DNA from 4 places in the Silvania sp. genome. Region 4 is predicted to be linked to each of the others. Evidence: predicted binding sites of a transcription regulator. Region 4 holds the regulator's gene; each other region holds the start of a gene.
What was found. The regulator CRP, encoded in region 4, controls carbon source genes, mostly activating them, when cyclic AMP is high. The targets are predictions, from matches to a motif close to ATGTGANNNNNNTCACAT.
Positions count from the first base shown of each region.

Region 1 (4,214 bases), on a different contig from region 4:
CCGACACGCCGCGGATCCCTTCCGGTGGATAGCGGGTGGACGCCACCGCCTGCACCGCCTCTTCCACGTTTTCCACAAACGGGATCAGGAAGTTGTAGAAGCCGATATCCAGAAGGCGCTTGATGATCACCGGCTCATTGGTCGGGACGCGAACCACTGGCGCGCTGTTGCTGCCTTTCAGCGCCATCAGCTGCGGAATAAACGTGGTGACGTCGTTCGGAGCATGTTCACCGTCCAGCACCAGCCAGTCAAAACCTGCCAGCCCCAGCACTTCGGTGCTGATTGGGCTTGCCAGTGCGGACCAGCAGCCGATCTGAATCTGATTTGCCGCGAGGGCCGCTTTAAATTTGTTCGGGAAAATATCGTTACTCATCGTTTATACCTTTGCTTATTTCTGCAATTCCATACGTTTGATGTCGCCCACTACGAACAGGTAGCAGAACATCGCCATCAGCGCTGAACACCCTACGAAGACCAGCGCTGCGTTGAACGAGTGCAGTTCGCTGACCAGATAGCCAATCACCAACGGCGTGACGATTGACGCTACGTTGCCAAAGACGTTAAACACACCGCCGCACAGGCCGATAATCTCTTTTGGCGCGGTATCGGAAATCACCGGCCAGCCCAGGGCACCAAAACCTTTACCGAAGAATGCCAGCGCCATCAGGGCCACTACCAGCGCAGTGTTGTTGGTGTAGTTACACAGAATAATGGTGGATGCCAGCAACATGCCGAGCACAATCGGCAGCTTACGCGCCAGGGTAATCGACTTGCCTTTCTTGATCAGATGATCGGAGAACACGCCGCCCAGTACACCACCGGCAAAACCACACAGCGCCGGAATCGAAGCCACCAGACCGACCTTCAGAATCGACATCCCCTTTTCCTGCACCAGATAAATCGGGAACCAGGTGAGGAAGAACCAGGTGATGGTGTTGATAAAATATTGACCGAAAAACACGCCCAGCATCATGCGGTTCGACAGTAATTGTTTGATGTAATGCAGCTTAGGACCGCTTGCCGCTTTATCGCCCGGCTTTTTATGATCCATGTCGACAACCGCGCCGCCGTCCTTGATGAACTGCAGCTCCTCGGCAGTCATCCGCGGATGATCGGTTGGGTTATGGATTAACTTCACCCACAGGCCGGTCAGCACAAAGCCAATCACACCCATCACGGTAAAGACATGCTCCCAACCCCAGGCAAAGGTCAGCCAGCCGAGCAGCGGAGAGAACAGCGCCAGCGAGAAGTACTGGGCGGAGTTAAAAATCGCCGATGCGGTGCCGCGCTCTTTGGTCGGGAACCAGGCCGCCACAATACGGGCGTTGGCCGGGAACGACGGCGCTTCGGAGAAGCCCAGCATAAAGCGCATAAAGAACATGGAGATACCGGCCCACGCCAGCGGGACGAAGTCGACAAAGCCCTGCAGGAAGGTAAACAGCGACCAGAAGAACAGGCTGTAGGTATAGACCTTTTTCGACCCAAACTTATCCAGCAGCCAGCCGCCGGGGATCTGCATCAGCAGGTAGGCCCAGCCGAAGGCGGAGAAGATATACCCCATCTCCACCGCGCTTAAATGCAGCTCTTCGGCCACTGCCGTACCGGCAATAGAGAGCGTCGCGCGGTCGGCGTAATTGACCGCAGTAACAATAAAGATAATTAACAGAATCAGGTAGCGGGTAGGTGTACCCTTTTTTGCACTCACGGTAGTATCCAGCAACATTTTTATTTCCTCTGGCACATCGATGTCGTTATTTTTATTATTTTAAGAAAGAGGCATTCCTGATTATTTATCGATAGCAGGCAATATCAGGTAATTAACCAGACGCATTGAAATCGTTATTGAGTATAATCAACACCCCTACCCTCCGCACTGTTGCATTGCTCAATCTTAGAGGGTTGTAACAATAATATTTTGAGCATATGCACAAACCCCTGGGCGCTGATGCACAGATTTATGCATTGCCCTGCCCTGGCGGGATCTGATGTCAAAAATGAGTGATCTTGATCACGTTTTCAATTCGCCGCGCCTGACATTCTTTATTCCACTGAGCAGAGTCTTTATTTCCGACCACAAGAAAATATACGCACTCTTTTACACATTAATTATCTACCACTTGTTGGAGAATACTGGAAAATGGCCGATATCGAAATTCGACAAGAGTCGCCAACCGCGTTTTATATTAAGGTGCATGAGACCGATAACGTGGCGATTATTGTTAATGATCATGGGTTAAAAGCCGGAACGCGTTTCCCGGACGGACTCGAACTTATCGAGCATATTCCACAAGGTCATAAAGTGGCGCTGGTCGATATTGCCCAACATGGCGAAATCGTGCGTTACGGCGAAGTGATCGGTTACGCGGTGCGCGCGATCCCGCAGGGCAGCTGGATTGACGAATCGCTGGTCTCGCTGCCGGAAGCCCCGCCGCTCAATACCCTGCCGCTGGCAACCCGCGTGCCGGAAGCGCTGCCTGCGCTCGAAGGTTACACCTTTGAAGGCTACCGCAATGCGGACGGCAGCGTCGGCACCAAAAACCTGTTGGGCATCAGCACCAGCGTGCACTGCGTCGCCGGTGTAGTCGACTATGTGGTGAAGATCATCGAGCGCGATCTGCTGCCACAATACCCGAACGTCGACGGCGTCGTCGGCCTGAACCACCTTTACGGCTGTGGCGTAGCGATTAACGCCCCGGCGGCGATTGTGCCGATCCGCACCATCCACAACCTCGCCCTGAACCCAAACTTCGGCGGCGAAGTGATGGTGGTGGGCCTCGGCTGCGAAAAACTCCAGCCCGAAAAACTGCTGCAGGGCACTGAAGACGTGCAGGCGATCCCGGCAGACAGCGCCAGCATTGTGCGTCTGCAGGATGAGCAGCACGTCGGCTTCCGCTCGATGGTGGATGACATCCTCCAGGTTGCGGAACGTCATCTGGCGAAGCTGAACCAGCGCAAGCGTGAAACCTGCCCGGCATCAGAGCTGGTAGTGGGTACCCAGTGCGGCGGCAGCGACGCCTTCTCCGGCGTGACGGCTAACCCGGCGGTGGGCTATGCCTCCGACCTGTTTGTGCGCTGCGGCGCCACGGTGATGTTCTCGGAAGTGACCGAAGTGCGCGACGCCATCCATCTGTTAACCCCGCGCACCATCAACGAAGAGGTGGGTAAACGCCTGCTGGAAGAGATGGCCTGGTACGACAACTATCTCGACATGGGCAAGACCGACCGCAGTGCTAACCCGTCTCCAGGCAACAAGAAAGGCGGCCTGGCCAACGTGGTGGAAAAAGCGCTGGGATCGATTGCCAAATCCGGCCAGAGCCCTATCGTCGAAGTGCTTTCACCGGGCCAACGGCCAACCAAACGCGGCCTGATTTATGCTGCCACCCCGGCCAGCGATTTTGTCTGCGGCACCCAGCAGGTGGCCTCCGGGATCACCGTCCAGGTGTTCACCACCGGTCGCGGCACGCCGTACGGCCTGATGGCGGTGCCGGTTATCAAAATGGCGACCCGCACTGAACTTGCCAACCGTTGGTATGATCTGATGGACATCAACGCAGGCACCATCGCCACCGGCGAAGAGAGCATCGAGGACGTGGGCTGGAAGCTGTTCCACTTCATTCTGGATGTGGCGAGCGGACGTAAGAAAACCTTCTCGGATCAATGGGGACTTCACAACCAGCTGGCGGTATTTAACCCGGCACCTGTGACCTGATAATGCTGTAAACCTCCTTTAGCATGGCTTCGGCCATGCTTTTTTTTTGCCTTTCATTCTTTCGCAACCTTCCTTTCACTTTCGATTCTTTCGTTTTTACGATACCAATCACAAAAAAGCATTCCGAAACACTATATCTTCTTTCGAAGTAAATAAACGAAAGGTTTCGGAGGAAGGATGTACATCATTTCGACCAAAGCGATGCTGACGAAGGCCCGATACGGCGGTTATGCCGTTCCGGCGTTCAATATTCACAACCTTGAAACACTGCAGGTGGTGGTGGAAACGGCAGCCGAGCTGCGTTCCCCGCTGATTGTTGCCGGCACGCCGGGTACCTTCAGCTACGCCGGTACCGGCAACATTATTGCCATCGCCGGCGATCTGGCGAAAACGTACAACCAGCCGCTGGCGATCCACCTCGATCATCATGAAGATTTCGACGATATCGCGCAGAAAGTGCAGGCGGGAATACGCTCGGCGATGATCGACGGCTCCCACCTGCCGT
Region 1 covers NZ_JBOGBT010000064.1:3,364-7,577, reverse strand. Annotated here, with positions in the region: gene garL (2-dehydro-3-deoxyglucarate aldolase) at 1-373, opposite strand, end outside; gene ACRDD5_RS12350 (MFS transporter) at 389-1,723, opposite strand; gene garD (galactarate dehydratase) at 2,138-3,709, shown strand; gene ACRDD5_RS12340 (tagatose bisphosphate family class II aldolase) at 3,887-4,214, shown strand, end outside.
Region 1: garD (galactarate dehydratase) is a predicted target of CRP. The motif match lies at 1,997-2,014, and genes of this name have one in related genera.

Region 2 (4,214 bases), on a different contig from region 4:
GAATAACCTTCAGCTGATCGGTATACAGCACCATCGCGTAATCTTTGCTGTCAGTGAGGTGTGCGAGCAGCTCGGTGTGCCCCGGATAGTGATGCCCCGCCAGATGCAGCGCCTCTTTGTTCAGCGGCGCGGTGGCAATGGCTTTGACGTCACCTGCCATGGCCAGCTCGGTGGCGCGACGCACGCAACGATAGGCCAGATCCCCGGCCTGCGCCTGCACCACGCCCGGCTGTAACGCCTCGGGCTCGACCAGCGGTTCATCGAGTACGTTGACGATCGCCGGGCCAAATTGCGCCTCGCTGACGCAAGACACCACCCGCAGTTCGGCCGGAGCAGTGATGCCCTTCTCAAGCACCCGTTGCAGGGTTCTCGCGCAACCGACCACCACCACCGGTGCGCCGGACAGCTCACCCTCGGTCAGGGATTTGATAATGATCTCCGGGCCAATGCCTGCCGGGTCGCCCATCGTTACAGCAATGATATTAGTCACTCATCTTCTCCTCGATAAAATGCAAAACCTCAAGCAGCGTGGTCTCTGTACCAAAACCGCCCGCTTTGGTCATGACTGGCCCCTGCCAGCGACAACCCAAAAAACGACCGAACGGCACGCATTGCGCCACCTGTCCGCGTATTGCAAAACCTTGTGCGTTGAGCGCGCTGGCCACCGCCATCGCCACATCACCCCCAGAGACATACAGCGCTGCCGGGGTGTTGGCCTCCAGCGCGGTGCGCGTCAGCGTGCCCAAAAACGCGCTGATGGTCTCCCCCAGCGCGGCCCGGCTTAACCCGCGCTGCTGGCACAACATTTCTATCTGATGACGAGCCTGCACATCGGCGCAGGTGTGCACCAGGCAGTGATGGCCTGCCGCTAACGCCGCGCTGATCTGCTGCAGATACCCCGCCATGTTGTTGCGAAAGACATCATCGATATCTATTAATACCCTGCTGACGGTTGCCACCTCGCCTGCACGCTGGATCTGCTGTTGGGCGATTTCACTCATCGAGCCGATCACCGCCAGCAGCTGGCGCGGGCGGGCCAGACGGCGGGCCAGAGCATCGCAGAGCCCTGCTGAACCCACCAGCAGCGGTCGTTCGTTGCAGGCACAGGCCGCCACAATAATCTGGTCCAGATCGTCGTCACTCTGGGCATCCACAATCAGCAGTCGGGCGTCGCCCTGCAGCGCGTCCGCAAGCCTGTCGGGGGTGATGACCACGCTGTGCAGCGCGGTTTGATCTGCCAGCACCTTTGCTACCTGCGCGTGGCGCACCGGGGTCTTCGGGTCGCTGGCAAATTCGGTTTCCGTAACCGGCACGCCGGACACCCGGCAGATGCCGCCCTGAGTGGTGCGCCCGGCCGCCGGGAACGCCGGGGCGATAATCGCCTGACGCTTGCCGCTGAGCGTAAGCAGCGCCTCAACCTCGGCCCCCGGATTGCCGCGCAGGGTGGAGTCGATTTTCTTCACCAGCCATGTTGCGGCGGTAACATCCGCGGCGTAGTGCGCCAGTTTTTCAGCAGCCTCTGATGCCACCATCGCCCGACTGTCGCTATTAATAACCAGGGCATCGGTGTCGCCGGTAAAGGGAGTCTGAAACGCCACGCTGACTTTTTTACCGCGTACCGCCAGGCTGACGCCCGCATCGTTGGCCCCGGTAAAGTCATCGGCTATCACCACCACTTCTCTGTTCAGGTTGTTCTCTTTCATCCCCACTCCGGGTTCTCATTTCCTGTTAATGATTATATTCAATCATGATTGATTATATGTGAGCAAGATCAAGTTATTCAGTTTGCGAATAAATTATAAATTTAGCCACACGATGACTGTGATTGCCTGTTTTGAGCGAAATCAATCACAGACACAGCAACAGGAGAGCAATGTGTTAACCATTAACAGTACGATTATCAGCGGCGCGGGGGCTATCCCGGCCCTCGCACCACTGCTGGCAGGCAAGTCGCGCCTTTTACTGGTCACCGACGGCAATATCGCCCGCCTGGACGCCGCCCGCGCCATCCGCACCCTGCTGGAAGCCGACAACCGCCGCGTCAGCATCATTGACCGCGTACCGCCGGAGCCGACCAGCCACGACGTGCGTACCCTGCTGGCAGAGATGCACGACAGCGACTTTGATCTGGTGGTCGGCGTCGGCGGCGGCAGTGTACTGGATGTGGCGAAGCTGCTCTCCGTACTGTGCCACCCGGCCTCGCCGGGTTTAGACGCCCTGCTGGCGGGTGAAAAACCGACTGAACGGCTGGCGTCGCTGTTAATTCCGGCCAGCGCCGGGACCGGGTCCGAGGCCACGCCAAATGCAATCCTTGCCATTCCTGAGCAGAGCACCAAAATCGGCATTATCTCCCCGGTAATACTGCCGGATTACGTCGCGCTGCTGCCGGAGCTGACCACCAGCATGCCGCCGCACATCGCCTCTTCAACCGGGATCGATGCCCTCTGTCATCTGATCGAGTGCTACACCGCCACCGTGGCGAATCCGGTGAGCGATAACGCAGCGCTGATTGGCCTGCGCAAGCTGCTGAACAACATCGAAACCGCCTGCGCCGAACCGCACAACCTGGCGGCGAAGCTCGAAATGCTGTGGGCCTCTTACTACGGCGGCGTGGCCATTGCCCACGCGGGTACCCATCTGGTGCATGCCTTGTCGTATCCGTTGGGCGGCAAATATCACCTGCCGCACGGCGTGGCGAACGCCATTCTGCTGGCCCCCTGCATGCGCGTGGTGCGCCCGGATGCCGTCGAAAAATTTGCCCGGGTGTGGGATTTGGTGCCGGGTGCGGATACCTCCCTGTCGGAGGAAGAGAAATCCCACGCGCTGGTGGCGTACTTTGCCGCCCTGGTGCGCCGCCTCAACTTACCGGACAACCTTGAAGCGCTGGGCGTACCGCGGGATGACATTGCATCTCTTGCCGACGCGGCGCTGAACGTCAAACGCCTGATGAACAATGCCCCGCGTCAGGTCAGCCATGCCGAGGTACAGGGTATTTACCAGACCCTGTTCCCCGATATTTAACATCGAAGGAGTGAGACATGCGTAACAAGATTGAAGGCGTGCTGACGGCGATCGTCACCCCCTTTACTGAGGATGGCGGTCTGCATCTGCCGGGCCTGAAGCGCCAGATCCAACGCCAGCTGGCGGCGGGAAACGGTATTTTTTGCGGCGGCACCAACGGCGAGTTTTTTGTGCTGAACGAAGAGGAAAAAGTGGCCGTTACCCGCACCTGCGTGGAAGAGGTTGCCGGACGTGCGCCGGTGGTGGCGCATATCGGGGAGATCTCCACCCGGGCCACTATCCGTCTGGGTAAACAGGTTGAGACGCTGGGTGTCGATGCGGTATCGGTGATCACCCCGTGGTTTGTGCCGTTGAGCCAGTCGGAATTGATCACCCACTACACCGCCATCGCCGATGCCCTGACGGTGCCAGTCTTTCTGTACAACATCCCGGCGCGCACCGGCAATACTATCGAGCCGCAGACCGCTCGCGTGCTGGCCGCGCACCCGAACATTGTCGGCATCAAAGACAGCGCGGGCAGCTATGAGAGCCTGAGCGGGTTCCTGAAAGCGGCGCAGGGTATCGACGGTTTTGAGGTGCTGAACGGCCCGGACTCGCTGATCCATCGGGGCTTTGTCGAGGGCTGTTCAGCCTGTATTTCAGGGCTGGCCAACGTTGCCCCGGAGGCAATCAATGCCATCTGGACGCGCTTCCAGGCGGGGGATATCGAGGGTTCACGCCAGGCGCAGGAGAGCGTCACTGACCTGCGAACAAACTTATATAAAATTGCCTTCTCCCCGGCCGCCGTGAAAAAGGCGCTCCAGGTAATGGGCGAAGAGGTGGGTGAAAGCCGCTATGCGGTGGCTTTCGATGTGCAACAGACAGAACAGATCCGCCAGATAGTGACGAAGTCACTGCAGTAAACGGCGCTTGATTTCGTCCATAAGAGTTCGGGTGCCTCAGGCGCCCAGGATTCATACGCCCTGAGAGAGGCAAAGATGAACAACTTTACCGCTGAAGATACCCTCATCATCGTAGGCATTGTGATTGTCTACATCCTGTTTACCACCTGGCTGACCTTCCGGTTGCGCAGTAAAAACTCCGGCGACTTTATGGAGGGCTCCCGGGCGATGCCGGCGTTTATCGTCGGGATCCTGCTGATGTCCGAATACATCGGGGCCAAATCCACCATCGGCACCGCCCAGGCCGCTTTC
Region 2 covers NZ_JBOGBT010000092.1:33,750-37,963, forward strand. Annotated here, with positions in the region: gene ACRDD5_RS17405 (D-threonate 4-phosphate dehydrogenase) at 1-490, opposite strand, end outside; gene dtnK (D-threonate kinase) at 483-1,703, opposite strand; gene ACRDD5_RS17415 (iron-containing alcohol dehydrogenase) at 1,876-3,021, shown strand; gene ACRDD5_RS17420 (dihydrodipicolinate synthase family protein) at 3,039-3,923, shown strand; gene ACRDD5_RS17425 (sodium:solute symporter family protein) at 3,999-4,214, shown strand, end outside.
Region 2: ACRDD5_RS17415 (iron-containing alcohol dehydrogenase) is a predicted target of CRP. The motif match lies at 1,760-1,777, and genes of this name have one in related genera.

Region 3 (4,214 bases), on a different contig from region 4:
TGGGCTGTTATTATTATTTTAATAATCACCCGAAATGAATAACCGATCACATACAGCGCTGACCGAATGAATCTATTATGGCGATAATTCCCCCAAATATGTTTCTCGGAAATAAGGAAGTTGCTATGGCTGTCTCCGGTATAATGAACAAACTGAACACGCAAATGAATCTTGAGTTTAATGCGTCCAATCTCTGCCTGCACCTGAGTGAGTGGTGCTCAGAAAACAGACTCAATGGCACCGCCACCTTCCTGCGTACCCAGGCCCAGAGCAACGTCACCCAGATGATGCGCGTGTTCGAATTTATGAAAGCGTCCGGTGCCACCCCGGTGCTTAAAGCAACAAGTATGTCCAATGAAGCATACTCTTCGCTGGAAGAGCTATTTCAACGGATGCTGGAAGAGTATGAGCAGCGTCATTCCACCCTGATTCAGCTGGCGGATAACGCCCGGGAAATGGACGACCTGCCAACCTTCGATTTTCTGCATGATATTGAAAAGGAACAGGAGCAGGATGGCTTACTGTTAAAAACGCTGATGGATGAGGTGTGCCTCGCGCGCCGCGCCGGAATGTGTCAGGAGCAGACGGATCGTCATCTTCTGAATGTGGTGAATTGCCAGCATCACTGATCGCCTGCCTGCGCATTATTACCCGCCAGCAACGGGTGATAATGTGTTGCTATAAAGTTACCAACTCATTGCTTTTGTTAACCTTTAACAAATCCGATCTGGCTCCCACCCTATACCCTTACAACGTGTAATGATTTGGCAGAATTCTGCCATCGTTGACAAGGGAGTCTCATGATCACTGTTGAATTTATTGTCATTATCCTCTGCCTGCTAATCGGAACCCGGTTCGGCGGTATGGGGCTGGGCCTGATAAGCGGTATTGGCCTGTTTATTCTGAGCTTTGTTTTTGGCCTCCAGCCCGGTAAGCCCCCGGTTGATGTGATGCTGACGATCCTCGCGGTGATTGGCTGCGCGGCCACACTGCAAACCGCGGGCGGTCTGAACGTGATGATGCAGTTTGCCGAGCGACTGCTCAGACGGCATCCGCAGCACATCACCCTGCTCGCCCCCTTCACCACCTGGACGTTGACCTTTCTGTGCGGCACCGGGCACGTGGTCTATACCATGTTCCCGATCATTGCCGACATCGCGCTGAAAAAAGGCATCCGCCCGGAGCGCCCGATGGCGGTGGCGTCCATCGCCTCACAGATGGCAATCACCGCGTCGCCGGTGTCGGTGGCCGTGGTATCGCTGGTGTCGATCCTCGCCGCCCGGCACGGAGTGGGTCACGCATTTGGCATTCTTGAGATCCTGGCGGTCTCGGTGCCTGCCTCGCTCACCGGGGTGGCGATTGCGGCACTCTGGAGCCTACGTCGCGGGAAAGAACTGGCCGATGACGAGGAGTTTCAGGCCCGGTTACAGGATCCTGAGCAGCGTAAATTCATCTACGGCAGCACCGATACCTTGATGGACCAGCGCTTTCCGAAACAGGCTTACTGGTCGACGTGGATCTTCTTCGCCGGTATTGCGGTGGTGGTGCTGTTAGGCGCCCTGCCCGATCTGCGCCCGGCGTTCGAGGTGAAAGGCAAAATGACCGCGCTGTCGATGAATCTGGTGATCCAGATGATGATGCTGATTGCCGGAGCCGTGATGCTAATGGTCTGTAAAGTCAATGCTGCGGCGATTTCGAACGGGGCGGTGTTTAAGGCCGGGATGGTAGCGATTTTCTCGGTGTTTGGCGTGGCGTGGATGAGCGATACCTTTTTCCAGGCGCATCTGGACGAGCTGAAGATGGCCCTTGAGGGCGTGGTGAAAAGCCACCCCTGGACCTATGCCATTGTGCTGTTTCTGGTATCGAAGCTGGTAAACAGCCAGGCCGCCGCGCTGACGGCGGTAGCGCCGATGGGGCTGATGCTGGGGATTGAACCGAAAATGCTGATTGCCTTTTTCCCGGCGTCATACGGGTACTTTGTCCTGCCGACTTACCCCAGCGATCTGGCCTGCATTGGCTTTGACCGTTCTGGAACCACGCGCATCGGCAAATTCATCATCAACCACAGCTTTATTCTACCGGGGCTGATCGGCGTCAGCTGCGCCTGCGCCATGAGCTATCTGCTGGTCGAAACCTTTATGTAACCTTTATCCGGGCGGCCGTCGGCCGCCCGTTCACATATTTTTCACAAACCCATTTTCAAATTCGAAACATCGGTTTATTTTAGTGAGATTCGCCCTGTGGGGTGAACTTAAGCTCGATCAGCGCAATGGCTTTCTGCACTGCACGCAGCGTGACCGGGTCTGCCGAGGCAGGATTGCTGGCGAAATCGATGCTTTTCAACTGGCTGGACATCTTCTCACGCACTTCGGCTGGCGCGATAATTTCGATCACATCAAGGATTTGTTTGATAACCAACTGGCAGGCAACAACGTCAGAGACCAGTTCCTGATCGGCACTCAGGTTTTGAGACATAGGCTTCTCCTGTATTAAAGGCCGCCATAGTAGCAAAACGCTCGCCCCGATGCCGTTTGCAGGCATAAAAAAACCTGCCGCAGCAGGTTTTTTTATCAGAACATCGCGCCAGGCGGTACGTCCTTGAAGGTTTTGCAGTAGCTTTCAAACATGCTTTTCAGGATTTTGCGCAATTTCATCGGTTTACTCCAGATTATGTGTTATGCAGGTGTTTTCTTTTGATGCGCACATAATATGATCTCCATCACAAATTTCAATCATTTTGTGATATTCATCACGCAGGTTTATTTATAATAAAACCCTGTTCCGATTAAAAAATATTATAAATCAGATAATTAAATACAGTCGTATTCCAGTAAAAATTTCAAATCTTTTTTAAGTGGCAGAGGAAAAATGACAGACAACATCTCCGGAAAAGCGTCCAGCGGGATGTCCCCCGCCGCGCTGCTGGTGGCAGGTGCGTTCTTTATGGAGTTTCTCGACGGCACCGTGATTGCCACGGCGCTGCCCGATATGGCGAGAAGCTTTGGCGTGCAGGCCGTCGATCTGAACATCGGTATCAGTGCGTATCTTATCACCCTGGCGGTGCTGATCCCCGCCAGCGGCTGGATCGCCGATCGCTTTGGCGCGCGCAAAGTCTTCACCCTTGCGCTGGCGATCTTTACCCTCGCCTCAGTGCTGTGCGGCCTGGCAAACACTGTCGATCAGTTTGTCGCCATGCGCGTGCTGCAGGGCATGGGGGGGGCGTTAATGGTGCCGGTCGGTCGACTGGCGGTGCTACGCACCACGCCAAAACATCAGCTAATCACCGCCATTGCTACCCTCACCTGGCCTGCGCTGGTGGCGCCCATCATCGGCCCGCCTCTGGGCGGCTTTATTACCAGCTACGCCGACTGGCGCTGGATCTTCTTTATTAACGTCCCGCTGGGGCTGATTGCCATCGTACTGGCGCTGCGCATTATTCCCGACATCTATGAAGAGACGCGCCGTCCCTTCGATATACCGGGCTTTATCGCCACCTCGGTGGCAATGGTGAGCCTGGTCTACGCCATGGAGTCGATGGGATCTCAGCACGTTAACACCGCCCTGACCCTGGCGCTGCTGGTACTCGGGGGCGTGACCCTGACCTATGCGCTGCGCCATTTCCGCCGCGCGCCGTGGCCGATGATCCGTCTGGATGCTTTGCAGGTGCCAACGTTTCGCGTGACCATGTACGGCGGCTCGCTGTTCCGGGCCTCGATCAGCGCCGTGCCTTTCCTGCTGCCGCTTATGTTTCAGGTGGGATTCGGGATGGACGCGTTTCATTCCGGGCTGCTGGTGCTGGCGGTTTTTGTCGGCAACCTGACCATTAAGCCCGCCACCACGCCGCTGATCCGCACCCTGGGCTTTAAAAAATTGCTGCTGATTAACGGCGCGTTGAACGTGCTGGCGCTGCTGGCCTGCGCCCTGTTAACCCCGCAAACCCCGGTGTGGGTCATTATGCTGGTACTGTATCTCGGCGGGGTGTTCCGCTCGATTCAGTTTACCGCCATCAGCACCCTCGCCTTTTCCGATGTGCCTTCCCCGCAGATGAGCTACGCGAACACCCTGTTCTCGACGGCGACGCAGCTGGCAGTGGGGTTGGGGATCACCCTGGGCGCCATCGGGATCCGCATTGGCGAGCTGTTCAGCGAGATGCTGGGGATGGCGACGCTGCCGGGGATCAGCTTCCGCCTGGCATTCGTGGCGATTGCGCTGGT
Region 3 covers NZ_JBOGBT010000075.1:128,357-132,570, forward strand. Annotated here, with positions in the region: gene ACRDD5_RS14875 (non-heme ferritin-like protein) at 126-629, shown strand; gene ACRDD5_RS14880 (anaerobic C4-dicarboxylate transporter) at 801-2,144, shown strand; gene ACRDD5_RS14885 (DUF2766 family protein) at 2,224-2,475, opposite strand; gene azuC (stress response protein AzuC) at 2,571-2,654, opposite strand; gene ACRDD5_RS14895 (MFS transporter) at 2,869-4,214, shown strand, end outside.
Region 3: azuC (stress response protein AzuC) is a predicted target of CRP. The motif match lies at 2,708-2,725, and genes of this name have one in related genera.

Region 4 (4,214 bases):
GTAACTCACCAGCGTAATCACCAACATCCCCGTCAGCGTAAAACCTTCCGCCACGTGGAAGTGCAGGGCGATACCCGCAATAATCAGCCCTGCCAGTGTGCCGCCCGCCCGATGGAGGATGCGTACCCGTGTGGCGCCATAGCCGTTCTGGGTTACGAACAGCACTGTCATCAGGATCCAGTAGGGTTTTGGCAGATGCAGGGCAACGCCCATCAGGCTGGCGATACTCAGCATCACGCTGATGCGTGCGGCGTTGCGCAGGGCGGCGGATTTCAGCGAAAGATAGCTTCTCAGGGCCGGGATCAGCGGCAGGCGTTTCTGCTTATCTGCCATCAGGTCGCGTGGATAGAGTGGGCGCTGGGTTCGCAGCACGCGGGCAATGCGGCTGAAGTGCCATGCACAGAACTGGCCTACCGGGTTATCCGGATGCTGACGGGCGATTTTCTCCAGCGCACCAAGCTGCTTATCCATGGTGAAACGGGTAGGGTAGCGGTGATACAAAATATCGTCCGCCAGCACGCGCAGTCGTGCGGCAACCGTCCGGGCATTCCAGCGCAGTACCGATTCCGCATGGCTGCGCTCGACCAGCTTTTGCACCTCGTGCGGGTGATGCAGACTGACGGAGATATGCTCCTGCAGATCGAGTCCCACCTGGAAGGTGCGCAGCAGGCGTTTATATTCATGATTTTTATTGGCTGCCAGCATGTGCAGCTGCTGATAGCACTGGCTAATCAGATCCACGACCTTCTGCTGGCGGGCCAGCAGGGGAGGTAACGATTTTTCGGGATCGGTGTGTTGCGTCAGCAGGGTATATTTTGCTTCGCAATAATCGGCAAGCTGTTGATAGAGCAAACTCAGCGATTCACGCAGCGGTTGTTCGCGCCACAACCAGAACCAGAACCAGTTAAACAGCCCGTACCACAGGGTGCCCAGGGCATAGATCAGAAGCGGCGCCCAGATCGGCATGTTCCCCGCCAGGCTCAGGGTAAAGATGGCGGCAATCAGCGAGGCGGGCAGCAGACGTGCGTGCAACGAGCTTAATTCCGCTGTTACGCCCAGGGTCATCGCCAGTACGGTCAGAATTAGCGGTAGCGGGATATCCTGCGCCAGTAACAGCTGTACGGCCAGGCTACAGCCAGCAAACAGCGACCCGCCGACAATCAGGCGCTTGAAAAAGCGTTTATGCGGGGTATCGAGACCGGCGATATTGCAGCAGGCCGGAACGAGCGAAAAGAGCAGACCTTGTTGCAGATAGCCCAGGATCAAACCCACAGCCACAGGGAGACATAGCACCAGGGTTTGCCGCAGTGCGTAGTTAACTTCCGGGTGATAGATGAGTCTGCGCCACATGGGTGAGAGAGACAAAAACGGCGTGCCACCTTGCGATGTCACGCCGTTTGCACGGAATTAACGCGTTCCGTAGACCACGATAGTTTTACCGTGGGCGGAGATCAGGTTTTGATCTTCCAGCATTTTCAGGATACGACCCACTGTCTCACGAGAACATCCGACGATCTGACCGATTTCCTGACGGGTGATTTTAATTTGCATTCCGTCCGGGTGGGTCATGGCATCGGGCTGTTTCGCCAGGTTCAGCAGGGTCTGAGCGATGCGGCCGGTAACGTCCAGGAAGGCGAGGTTACCCACTTTCTCCGACGTGACCTGCAGACGGCGAGCCATCTGCGAAGAGAGACGCATCAGGATATCCGGGTTAACCTGGATCAGCTGGCGGAACTTCTTATAGGAGATCTCTGCCACTTCACACGCGGTTTTTGCACGAACCCAGGCGCTACGCTCCTGACCTTCTTCAAACAAGCCCAGCTCGCCGATGAAATCTCCCTGATTCAGGTAAGAGAGGATCATCTCTTTGCCTTCTTCATCTTTGATCAGCACTGCTACTGAGCCTTTGACGATGTAGTACAACGTTTCCGCTTTTTCACCCTGGTGAATCAGCGTGCTCTTCGATGGGTACTTATGAATATGGCAATGAGACAAGAACCATTCGAGAGTCGGGTCTGTTTGCGGTTTGCCAAGCACCATGCGCTGTTATCCTCTGTTATAAGCTATCTCCAGAGCCAGGATGTGCACCTTTTACTCTGGGGTTGCAATCGAATTCTTCCCCGTACCTGGGAAACGGGCTGTCACAAAATTAGCAGCCTGTAATGTGTGATGTCCTCTGCATACATGTGTAACGTCAATGTATTACTGTAGCATCCCGACTGTTTTAGCATAGGTTTTGCTGCGTGTCTCCTGGTGTCTCGCTTCAGCTTGATGCAGGTCGCCTTCCGTTGCCAGAATTGTTACTGGCGCGTAATCTGTCATGAAAAATGCAAACCTGGAGTGAATAAAATGCAAGCGCGTGTTAAATGGGTTGAAGGGTTAACGTTCCTCGGCGAGTCAGCTTCCGGGCACCAGATTTTGATGGATGGCAACTCCGGTGACAAAGCGCCAAGTCCAATGGAAGTGGTGCTGATGGCTGCGGGGGGATGCAGTGCGATCGACGTGGTATCGATCCTGCAAAAAGGGCGCCACGATGTGACCGACTGCGAAGTGAAGCTAACGTCTGAACGTCGTGAAGAAGCGCCGCGTTTGTTCACCCATATCAATCTGCACTTCCTGGTAACCGGCAAAGAGCTCAAAGATGCGGCGGTGTCCCGTGCGGTCGACCTGTCGGCTGAGAAGTACTGCTCGGTGGCGCTGATGCTGGAAAAAGCAGTCAAGATTACGCACTCGTATGAAGTGATCGAGGCGTAGGGCTTACGTAAAAAGCCGGGCGGCGCGTTGTACCCGGCCTACGGGCCCGGAATACACCCTCAGGCCCGGTAAACATCGCGCCACCGGGCACGAAATCAGGCGATCTTCTTCCCTTCCATTAGCCGCTGAACCAGTGGCGTCATGATCAGCTCCATTGCCAGCACCATCTTCCCGCCCGGCACCACCAGTGTATTCATATGCGAGATAAACGAACCCTGCAGCATGGCCAGCAGCCAGGGGTAATCGATCTCCTCCAGATTGCGGAAATGAATCACCACAAAGCTCTCATCCAGCGAAGGAATAGCTTTGGCGGCAAACGGGTTGGAGGTATCCACCGTCGGCACGCGCTGGAAGTTAATGTGGGTGCGTGAAAACTGTGGGGTGAGGAAGTTGATGTAATCTTCCATGGAGCGCACCACTGAATCCATTACCGCTTCTCGCGAGTGTCCGCGCTCGCTGGTATCGCGCGTCAGCTTCTGGATCCACTCCAGGTTGACAATCGGCACGACGCCCACCAGCAGATCAACATGGCGCGCCACGTCGTGCTGCGGCGTGACGACCCCGCCGTGTAACCCCTCATAAAACAGTACGTCGGTGGGTTCCGGCAGCGGCTGCCACGGTGTGAAGGTGCCCGGTACCTGGTTCCACGGCACCGCTTCATCGTAGGTGTGCAGGTACTTGCGCGCATGGCCCGTACCGCTGCGCCCATACTCGGCAAAGGTTTGCTCCAGCAGGCCAAAGTCGTTGGCATCCGGGCCAAAGTAGCTGATGTGTTTGCCTAAATCACGGGCCTTGCGAATGGCCATGTCCATTTCAGGGCGGGTATAGCGGTGAAAGCTATCGCCTTCCACTTCCGCTGCCCGGAGATGAAGCTGGGAGAAGATCTTGCGAAAGGCGAGGCTGGTGGTAGTGGTACCCGCACCACTGGATCCTGTAACGGCAATAACCGGATGTCTGGCGGACATAGCAACTCCCTGAATGGAAAGAGGGGGCGATCAGTCGCGAAACTGACCGCGAGGCATAATATTCACCGTTTCGTGTAGTTCTGACCACACCAGCACGGCTTCACCGCTTTTAAGCTGCTGTTTAACATCGGCGACTTTCATCTCCAGCGAGCGTTCATGTTCACCATAATCGGTGCCTTCGCGTAATACAAAGCTTTCAATCAGGCTATCCAGCGTTTCGGGAGCCAGATCCTGCCACGGAATCATCATTTTATTCTCTCCAGAAAAGAGGTTAGCCAGTCAGGGATGCGCGTTTCCAGCCACATCTTCGGTCGACGCAACGTCCCGCCGATAAAGCCGACGTGGCCTCCGTGTTCCGTCAACTGATACTGCACGTTTGCGGGCAGATGCTCCGGTGCCGGAATGGAGTGATGATCCATAAAAGGGTCATCCTTCGCATGGATGATCAGCGTCGGTTTGGTTATCTGATTCAGCAGCGGCATGGCGCTACACTGA
Region 4 covers NZ_JBOGBT010000108.1:70,801-75,014, forward strand. Annotated here, with positions in the region: gene ACRDD5_RS21630 (YccS/YhfK family putative transporter) at 1-1,350, opposite strand, end outside; gene crp (cAMP-activated global transcriptional regulator CRP) at 1,408-2,040, opposite strand; gene ACRDD5_RS21640 (OsmC family protein) at 2,350-2,754, shown strand; gene ACRDD5_RS21645 (phosphoribulokinase) at 2,850-3,719, opposite strand; gene ACRDD5_RS21650 (YheU family protein) at 3,750-3,968, opposite strand; gene ACRDD5_RS21655 (hydrolase) at 3,965-4,214, opposite strand, start outside.